DNA from 2 places in the Halomonas saccharevitans genome. Region 2 is predicted to be linked to the other one. Evidence: predicted binding sites of a transcription regulator. Region 2 holds the regulator's gene; the other holds the start of a gene.
What was found. The regulator sigma-54, encoded in region 2, starts transcription at its own class of promoters, with help from an activator protein. The targets are predictions, from matches to a motif close to TGGCACNNNNNTTGCTNT.
Positions count from the first base shown of each region.

Region 1: a site for sigma-54 is predicted at 2,533-2,550, ahead of glnL (nitrogen regulation protein NR(II)). Genes of this name have one in related genera too.

Region 1 covers NZ_JAVXUR010000002.1:517,542-521,953, forward strand. The annotation lists gene glnA (glutamate--ammonia ligase) at 1-486, shown strand, start outside; gene RSO68_RS07855 (ZIP family metal transporter) at 578-1,291, opposite strand; gene RSO68_RS07860 (DUF4124 domain-containing protein) at 1,441-2,019, shown strand; gene glnL (nitrogen regulation protein NR(II)) at 2,617-3,663, shown strand; gene glnG (nitrogen regulation protein NR(I)) at 3,656-4,412, shown strand, end outside.
Region 2 covers NZ_JAVXUR010000005.1:68,558-72,969, reverse strand. The annotation lists gene lptC (LPS export ABC transporter periplasmic protein LptC) at 1-131, shown strand, start outside; gene lptA (lipopolysaccharide transport periplasmic protein LptA) at 131-658, shown strand; gene lptB (LPS export ABC transporter ATP-binding protein) at 658-1,383, shown strand; gene RSO68_RS12890 (RNA polymerase factor sigma-54) at 1,524-2,942, shown strand; gene hpf (ribosome hibernation-promoting factor, HPF/YfiA family) at 3,112-3,420, shown strand; gene ptsN (PTS IIA-like nitrogen regulatory protein PtsN) at 3,428-3,913, shown strand; gene rapZ (RNase adapter RapZ) at 3,960-4,412, shown strand, end outside.

The DNA of each region.
Region 1 (4,412 bases), on a different contig from region 2:
CTGAACGCCTTCACCAACGCCTCCACCAACTCCTACAAGCGTCTGGTGCCGGGCTTCGAGGCGCCGGTGATGCTGGCCTACAGCGCCCGCAACCGCTCCGCCTCCATCCGTATCCCCTACACCGCGAGCCCCAAGGGCAAGCGTGTCGAGCTGCGCTTCCCCGATCCGACCGCCAATCCCTACCTCTGCTTCGCGGCGATGCTGATGGCCGGTATCGACGGCATCCGCAACAAGATCCATCCCGGCGATGCCATGGACAAGAACCTCTACGACCTGCCGCCGGAAGAGGGCAAGTCGATTCCGACCGTGGCCGAGAGCCTTGACCAGGCCCTCGCGGCGCTGGACGCCGATCGCAGCTTCCTCACCGAGGGTGGCGTCTTCACCGACGACATGATCGATGCCTACATCGAGCTGCTCGAAGAAGACGTGGAGCGTATCCGCATGACCACGCACCCGATCGAGTTCGACATGTACTACAGCTGCTGAGCCCGCGGCGCCTGGCGCCGCGTCCAGCATCGCAAGAGGCACGCCCATGGGCGTGCCTCTTTTTGTTGGTACTTCACCGGTCAGTCCGGTGCTAGATCAGCAGCATGTGGCCGACGAGGCCCAGCGCGAAGCCCAGTACCGCGCCCAGGGGCGGTCCCCAGTGGTAGTCGAGCTTGGCCTGGGGCGCGAGGTCCTGGAACACCGAATAGAGGATGCCGCCGGCGGCGAACAGCATGATCATCGCCACCGCCGTGGGATACGGTGCCAGCCACAGGAAGCCGCTCAACCCGGCCAGCGGCCCCAGCCAGGCCATGGCGAAGAACATCGCGATCAGCCGGCGGCTCGAGTAGTGGGTGGTGCTGCGCAGTTCGTGGTAGGCGTTGAAGCCTTCGGGCAGGTTCTGCAGCGCCATCAGGCCGGCGAGCAGCAGGCTGCCGCTGCTGCCGTGGGCGAAGGCCGCCCCCAGGGCCAGGGCCTCGGGCACGAAGTCCGCGAGCATGGCCGCCAGCTGACTGGCCGAGGTGCCGCTGCGGTGCAGGGCGATGTCCAGGGCCATGAAGGCCAGCCCGCCGGCCACGAAGCAGCCTGCGGCGGTGGCGATGTCGAGAACCGGCAGGCTGTCCGGCACCAGCACCAGCGCCACCGCCGAGAGCAGGGCGCCGCCGCCGAAGGCGATGATGCCGTGGCGCAGCTCGTTTTCGAGCCAGTCGATCGGGATGCACTCCACCCGTGCCAGCCAGGCGCCCATCGGCATCGCCATGCCGGCCATCAGCGTGAGCACGATCACCGTCTGCCAGGCGTCCATACGTCGTCTCCTTCTTCCATCACGGCATGACGTCTTCACCGGAGCGGATCGGTCGGCCCGGGGAGCGCCATCCGCGTTCCTTGGGCGGTCGCTTCTGCGCTAGTCTGTCATCATAAAGGGAAATTCATCGATCACGCAGGAATCGGCGCATGAACAAGGCACTGGCAGTGGTGGCGCTGGGGCTGTCGTTGAGCCTGGCGGCTCACGCCCAGACCATCTACCGCACCACCGACGCCCAGGGCAATACGGTGTTCACCGACAATCCCGAGGGCGGCGGCGAGGAGGTGACGCTCGACTCGCTCACCGTGGTGCCGAGTCCCGGCGAGGCGACGAGCATGGCGCCGGTGGCCCAGGGCGGACGGGACGAGCCCGACACGGCAGCGCCGGGGCAGCCGTTCATGCCCTACGATCGCTTCGGCATCCTCTCGCCCGGCCAGGAAGAGACCCTGCCCACCGGCGCGGCGGGTAACGTCCAGGTGAACCTGGGCATCCAGCCGGCGCTGCGCGAGGACCACCGGGTGCGCCTGCTGGTGGATGGGCGCGTCAGCCAGTCGGCCATGCACACCGATACCTTCCTGCTCAACAACCTCGCGCGCGGTGAGCACGTGCTGCAGGCCGAGCTGCTGGACGGTGGTGGGGCGGTGCGCCATCGCAGCTCGCCGGTGACCCTCTACGTGCAGCGGGCCAGCGTCAACCTGCCCAGCAACCCCAATAACCCGAGCGGTTAGCTCGCCCCTCGCCGGACACATCGGCCGCCGTGTCCGGACGGCACCTACCGGCCCTGTCGCGAGCCCCCGCCCCGCGACGAGGGCCGCTTCGATGCCTTCGAGCACGCCGACCGGGTGAAGGAGGGACGCGCCTTCGAGCACCTCGACCGGCTACGTGACGGGCGAAGGGACAATCCCGCCTTTCACCCTCCCCATTATCCGCCGATTCATGGCCCCAAGCCCCATTACCCGCCGTACCGGCATCCCTTGCCCCACTATCCGCCGTCCCCGCATCACCGGCGCGATCCCTCGACGCGCGAGCGCTTCTCGATCGATCGGCGTTTGCACCGCCCGCTCTCGCCCCACGACGTGCCCTGATCGATCGGCCCGCCCGGGCGCGAGACACGATGGCATCCCTGGGATTCACCTAAACAGTGGCACGTAAACGGGCGTTCGATGGCCTGATGCACTAAAGTGGTGCGCCAAGATGGGGCGGTCCTGCCCCGGAAAGGCGCCGCCAGCCGTCTCATGAGGTGGCGCGCTTCTTGCAGGTCTTCTCCCATGCAGGCTCACGGCGCTTCTCCGGAAGGCGCTCACCGGATCGGGCAGGACGGCTTCATGTATCGACGCTTGATGGAACATCTCACCACCGCGGTGCTGCTACTCGATGGCGAGCTGCACCTGCGCTGGATGAACCCGGCCGCGGAGGCGCTGCTGGCGATCAGCTTGAGCCGCCTCAAGGGCCAGCCCCTGCCATCCCTGATTGATGGGGAGGAGGATATCGGCGGGCTGCTGGCCAAGGCCCGAGACGAATTCCATCCCTTCACCCAGCGCGAGGCGCGCCTGACGCTGACCACCGGCGAGGTCCTGACCGTCGACTACACGGTGTCGCCGCTCGGCGCCGACGAGTTGCTGCTCGAGGTGGAGCCCCGCGACCGGCTCTTGAGGATCTCCCGCGAGGAGGCGCTGCAGACCCGCCAGGAGACCATCAAGGTGCTGGCCCGGGGACTGGCCCACGAGGTCAAGAACCCCCTGGGCGGGATCCGCGGGGCGGCCCAGCTGCTGGAGCGGGATCTCGCCGATCCCGGCCTCAAGGAGTTCACCCGCATCATCATCGAGGAGGTCGATCGGCTGCGCGACCTCGTCGATTCGATGCTCGGGCCCAACCGGATGGTGCGTCATGAGCCGCTCAACATTCATAAGGTGCTCGAGCGGGTCCGCGCGCTGCTGATCGTCGAACACCCGGCCGTGTGGATCGAGCGCGACTACGATCCCAGCCTGCCGGAGCTCTCCGGCGACGAGTCGCAGATGATCCAAGCCCTGCTCAATGTGGCGCGCAACGCCGTGGAGGCGATGACCGAGGCCGGTACCGCCTCGCCGCGGCTCAGGCTGCGGACCCGCGCCCGCCGCCAGTTCACCCTGGGCGCCGAACGCCATCGCCTGGTCTGCGAGGTGGCGATCATCGACAACGGCCCGGGGATCCCCGACTCGCTGCGCGAGACGCTCTTCTACCCCATGGTCTCCGGTCGCGCCGAGGGCAGCGGCCTGGGACTCTCGATCGCCCAGTCGATCCTGCATCAGCACCAGGGGCTGATCGAGTGCGATTCGGTCCCCGGCCACACCCAATTCCGACTGCTGATTCCGCTGGAGAAGCGCCATGACTGATGTCGCCCGCGTCGTGGTCGTCGACGACGACCGCGCCATTCGCTGGGTGCTGGAGCGCGCCCTGGCCCAGCCCGATCTCGAGGTGGAGACCCTTGATCGTGCCGATCACGCCCTCGAGCGCCTGCTCGAGGACCCGCCCGAGGTGCTGGTCACCGATATCCGCATGCCGGGGCTCGACGGCCTGGACCTGATGGCCCGGGTGCGCGAGGCCCACCCGGAGCTGCCGGTGATCGTGATGACCGCCCACTCCGACCTCGACAGCGCCGTGGCCTCCTATCAGGGCGGCGCCTTCGAGTACCTGCCCAAACCCTTCGACGTCGACGAGGCGCTGGCCCTGGTGCGCCGGGCGGTGGCCCATGCCCGCGAGCGCAAGCGCCCGGTCAGCGTGCCCGAGGGGCTGGATGCCGAGATCATCGGCGAGGCCCCGGCCATGCAGGAGGTGTTTCGCGCCATCGGCCGACTGTCGCACTCGCACATCACGGTGCTGATCAACGGCGAGTCGGGCACCGGCAAGGAGCGCGTCGCCCGCGCCCTGCACCAGCACAGCCCGCGAGCCGGCAAGCCCTTCATCGCCCTGAACATGGCGGCGATTCCCAGGGACCTGATCGAGTCGGAGCTGTTCGGCCACGAGAAGGGCGCCTTCACCGGCGCCACGGCCCAGCGCCAGGGGCGCTTCGAGCAGGCCAACGGCGGCACCCTGTTCCTCGACGAGATCGGCGACATGCCGGCCGAGACCCAGACCCGCCTTC
Region 2 (4,412 bases):
TGCTGCGCCAGCCCCCCCAGCGGATGCGCGGCGAACGCTTCGACGCCTGGATCCATGACAACCGCGCGCGACTGACCGACAATGTGCGCGGACACCATCCGCCCGACACCCGCGAGGATCCCGAGTCATGATGCGAACTCTCTTCGCCCCCCTGCTGACCTTCGGCGTCATTGGCCTGCTGCTCGGCAGCGCTCCGGCCCTGGCCCTGGAGGGTGATGCCAGCGCCCCGATCCAGGTCGAGGCCGACCGCCTCGACCTCGACGACCGCGCGGGCACCGCCGTCTACACTGGCGACGTGGAGATCCAGCAGGGCAGCATGCAGCTGACCGGCGCACGGGTGGAGATCCGCCGCAACGACCAGGGCCAGCTCACCCTCGCCACCGCCACCGGCGAGCGCGCCTACATCGAGCAGCAGCCCGCCCCGGATGAGCCCATGGTGCGCGGCTGGGGGCGTACCGTCGTCTATCATGTCGCCGAGCGGCGCATCGAATTGATCGACCGCGCCGAGCTTCACCAGGGCGGCGACACCTTCGACGGCGGCTACCTCGAATACTTCCTCGATCGCCGCGTCGTCCAGGCGCGCTCCGACGCGCAGGGCGTCGAGGAGCGCCAGCGGGTGCGGATGACCCTCGAACCCGAACAGCAGGACGGTCCGTGATGAAGACCCTGAGGGCCGAACACCTGGCCAAGAGCTACAAGCGGCGCCGGGTGGTGCAGGACATCAGCCTCTCCATCGAGCAGGGCCGGATCGTCGGCCTGCTCGGCCCCAACGGGGCCGGCAAGACCACCTCCTTCTACATGATCGTCGGCCTGGTGCGCGCCGATGCCGGCACGGTACATATCGATGAGCGGGACCTGTCGACGGCGGCCATGCACGAACGTGCCCGAGCCGGCATCGGCTACCTGCCCCAGGAAGCCTCGATCTTTCGCAAGCTGTCGGTCGCCGACAACATCATGGCGATCCTCGAGACCCGCCGCGACCTCGACCGACGTGGTCGCGAGCGCCGGCTCGAGGAGCTGCTCGAGGACTTCCACGTGACCCACATCCGCGACAACCTCGGCATGAGCCTCTCCGGGGGGGAGCGGCGGCGGGTCGAGATCGCCCGGGCGCTGGCCACCGAGCCTGCTTTCATCCTGCTCGACGAGCCCTTCGCCGGGGTCGACCCGATCTCGGTAGGCGAGATCAAGGGCATCATCCGCCAGCTCAAGGCCCGCGACATCGGCGTGCTGATCACCGACCACAACGTCCGCGAGACCCTTGATATCTGTGACACAGCGTACATCGTCGGCGACGGCCAGATCATCGCCGAGGGAGATGCCGAGGCGATACTGGCCAATCAGCGCGTCCGCGACGTCTACCTGGGCCAGGATTTCCGCCTCTGACCGCCGCCGCCTGAAAACCATCATGATTCACCAGCGACATCATGCCCGAGAATGGCACGATTGTTGCTAATTCTCCGGTTGCACCCCCCGCGCCCAGCGGCTAGGGTGGAATTTTTAGGCACGTCGAGGGAACTCCTCTCATGGCCATGAAGGCTTCCCTGCAGCTTCGCGTCGGCACTCAACTGACCATGACGCCCCAGCTGCAGCAGGCCATCGCCCTGCTGCAGCTCTCGACCCTGGACCTGCGCCAGGAGATCCAGCAGGCGCTGGAATCCAATCCTCTGCTGGACGTGGAGGAGGAATTCGGCGAACAGGCGGCGAGCGAGACGCCCGACGACGACTGGGCCAGCGAGATTCCCGCCGAACTCACCACCGACAGCGACTGGTCCGATACCTACCAGGATCTGGGCAGCTCGCCCGCCGGCGGCGAAGCCCCCGACTTCGAGCGCCAGTCCGCGGGTCAGAGCCTCCAGGGTCACCTGACCTGGCAGCTGGCGATGATCGACCTCGACGAGCGCCAGCGGCACATCGCCGAGAGCCTGATCGACGCCGTCAACGGCGACGGCTACCTCACCCAGCCCCTGGAGGAGATCCGCGACGGCCTCAAGGCCCAGGGCCTCGCGGGGCTCAGGAGCCGGGAGGTCGAGCAGGTGCTGATGCGCCTCCAGCAGTTCGAGCCTACCGGCGTCTTCGCCCGCGACCTGCGCGAGTGCCTGCAGCTGCAGCTCGCTGTACTGCCCGACGACACCCCGCTGCTGCCCCAGGCGCGCCGCCTGGTGCGCCAGTTCCTCGAGGCGCTGGCCGGCGATGATCGCCGCCTGCTCAAACGCCGCCTCGGCCTCGACGACGAGGCCCTCGACACGGCCATCGGCTTGGTGCGCTCGCTGGATCCGCGCCCCGCCAGTGCCTTCGGCGAGGGCGACAGCGACTACGTGATTCCCGATCTCGTCGCCCGCCATACCCGCGAAGGGTGGCAGGTGGAGCTCAATCCCGAGGCCATGCCACGCCTGCGCATCCAGCCGGACTACGCCGCGCTGATTCGTCGCGCCGACAAGAGCGCGGACAACCAGTTTCTCAAGGATCACCTGCAGGAGGCGCGCTGGCTGATCAAGAGCCTTTCCAGCCGCAACGACACTCTGCTGCGGGTGGGTCGCGAGATCATGGTGCGCCAGCTCGACTTCCTGGAGCGCGGTGAGGAGGCCATGAAGCCGCTGATCCTGGCCGATATCGCCCAGGTCGTGGAGATGCACGAATCGACCATCTCACGGGTCACCACCCAGAAATTCATCCACACCCCGCGCGGTATGTTCGAGCTCAAGTACTTCTTCTCCAGCCAGGTGGGCGGTGGCAGCGGCGAAGGCGATGCCCACTCCAGCACCGCCATTCGCGCCCGGATCCGCAAGCTGATTCAGGACGAGCCCCCGCGCAAGCCGCTCTCGGACAGCCGGCTGGTCGCCCTGCTCGACGAGGCGGGCATTGCCGTGGCGCGACGCACGGTCGCGAAATATCGCGAGGGGATGGGCATCGCCTCCTCCAGCGAGCGCAAGCGCCTTCGTTGAACGCCACGCATGGCGTATCGACGCGCCCGGATGCCGGCGTCCGATGCGGGCGCAAGCGGTTGAATTGACGCCGTTCGAAGAGTGTCTTGCCACCCCCGGCCGAGGGGGTATGCAGGGCGCTAAAAAGGGTTACAATCGACTCACACCCCGTAAGAGCAAGGAGCGTGTCATGCAAGTCAACATCACCGGCCATCATGTGGAACTGACCGACGCACTGCGTGACTATGTGCAGGAAAAGCTGACCCGCGTCGAGCGTCATTACGACAACATCACCAACGTGCAGGTCACCCTCTCCGTGGAGAAGGAGCGCCAGCAGGCCGCCTGCACCCTGCATGCTGCCGGTGCCGACCTCCATGCCGAGGCCATGGAGAATGACATGTACGCCGCCATCGATGCGCTGGCCGACAAGCTCGACCGTCAGCTGGTCAAGCACAAGGAAAAGGCCCAGGCCCGCGCCCAGGGCGCCGGCGCGCGCTGATTCCGTCATGACACTGGACGCCATCCTGCCCCCCGAGCGCGCGCTCTTCGACGTGCCCGGGGGAAGCAAGAAGCGGGTGCTGGAGTTCTTCAGCACCTTCATCGCCCAGAACACGCCCAGCCTCGACAGCCAGGAGGTGTTCAGCCGCCTGATCGGGCGTGAACGGCTGGGCAGCACCGGTATCGGCAACGGGGTCGCCATCCCGCATGCCCGAAACCCGCACTGCAAGGCGCCCATCGCCGGCTTTCTGAAGCTGGCCGAACCGGTCGACTTCGATGCCATCGACGGGGAGCCAGTAGATCTGGTCTTCGTACTGCTGGTTCCCCAGGAGGCCGACGAGGCGCACCTCGCGCTGCTGGGACAGGTAGCTGGCGTGATGAACGACGCCGATACCCGCGGACGCCTGCGGCATAGCTCTAGCCAGCGCGAGCTTCATGAGCATCTCATGGAGGCGATACGGCAACAGGCCTCAGACGGCCGCCAGGACGGCTGACCCCCCTTGGGACACCGCCCGCCCCTTTCACGACCAGGAGACCCGCATGCAGCTCGTGATCATCAGTGGTCGGTCGGGTTCCGGCAAGTCGATCGCGCTGCAGGCGCTGGAAGACCTGGGCTACTACGCCATCGATAACCTGCCGGCCATGCTGCTCGGGCCGCTGGTCGACGAGCTCCAGCAGGGCCGCAGCGTGCGATCATCGATCGCCGTCAGCATCGATGCGCGCAATCTGCCCGACGCCCTCGCGCGCTTTCCCGAACTCCTCGACGACCTGCGCACCCGCGACCTCGAGTGCCAGGTAGTCTACCTGACCACCGATGCGCGCATCCTGCTGGAGCGCTACTCCCAGACCCGACGTCGCCATCCGCTGACCCGCGGCAGCGACATGACCCTGGCCGAGGCCATCGATACCGAGGAGCAGGCGCTCTCGGAGATTCGCGACCTTGCCGACCTGGTGATCGACACCTCGAGGCTCTCGGTACACGAGCTGCGTGGA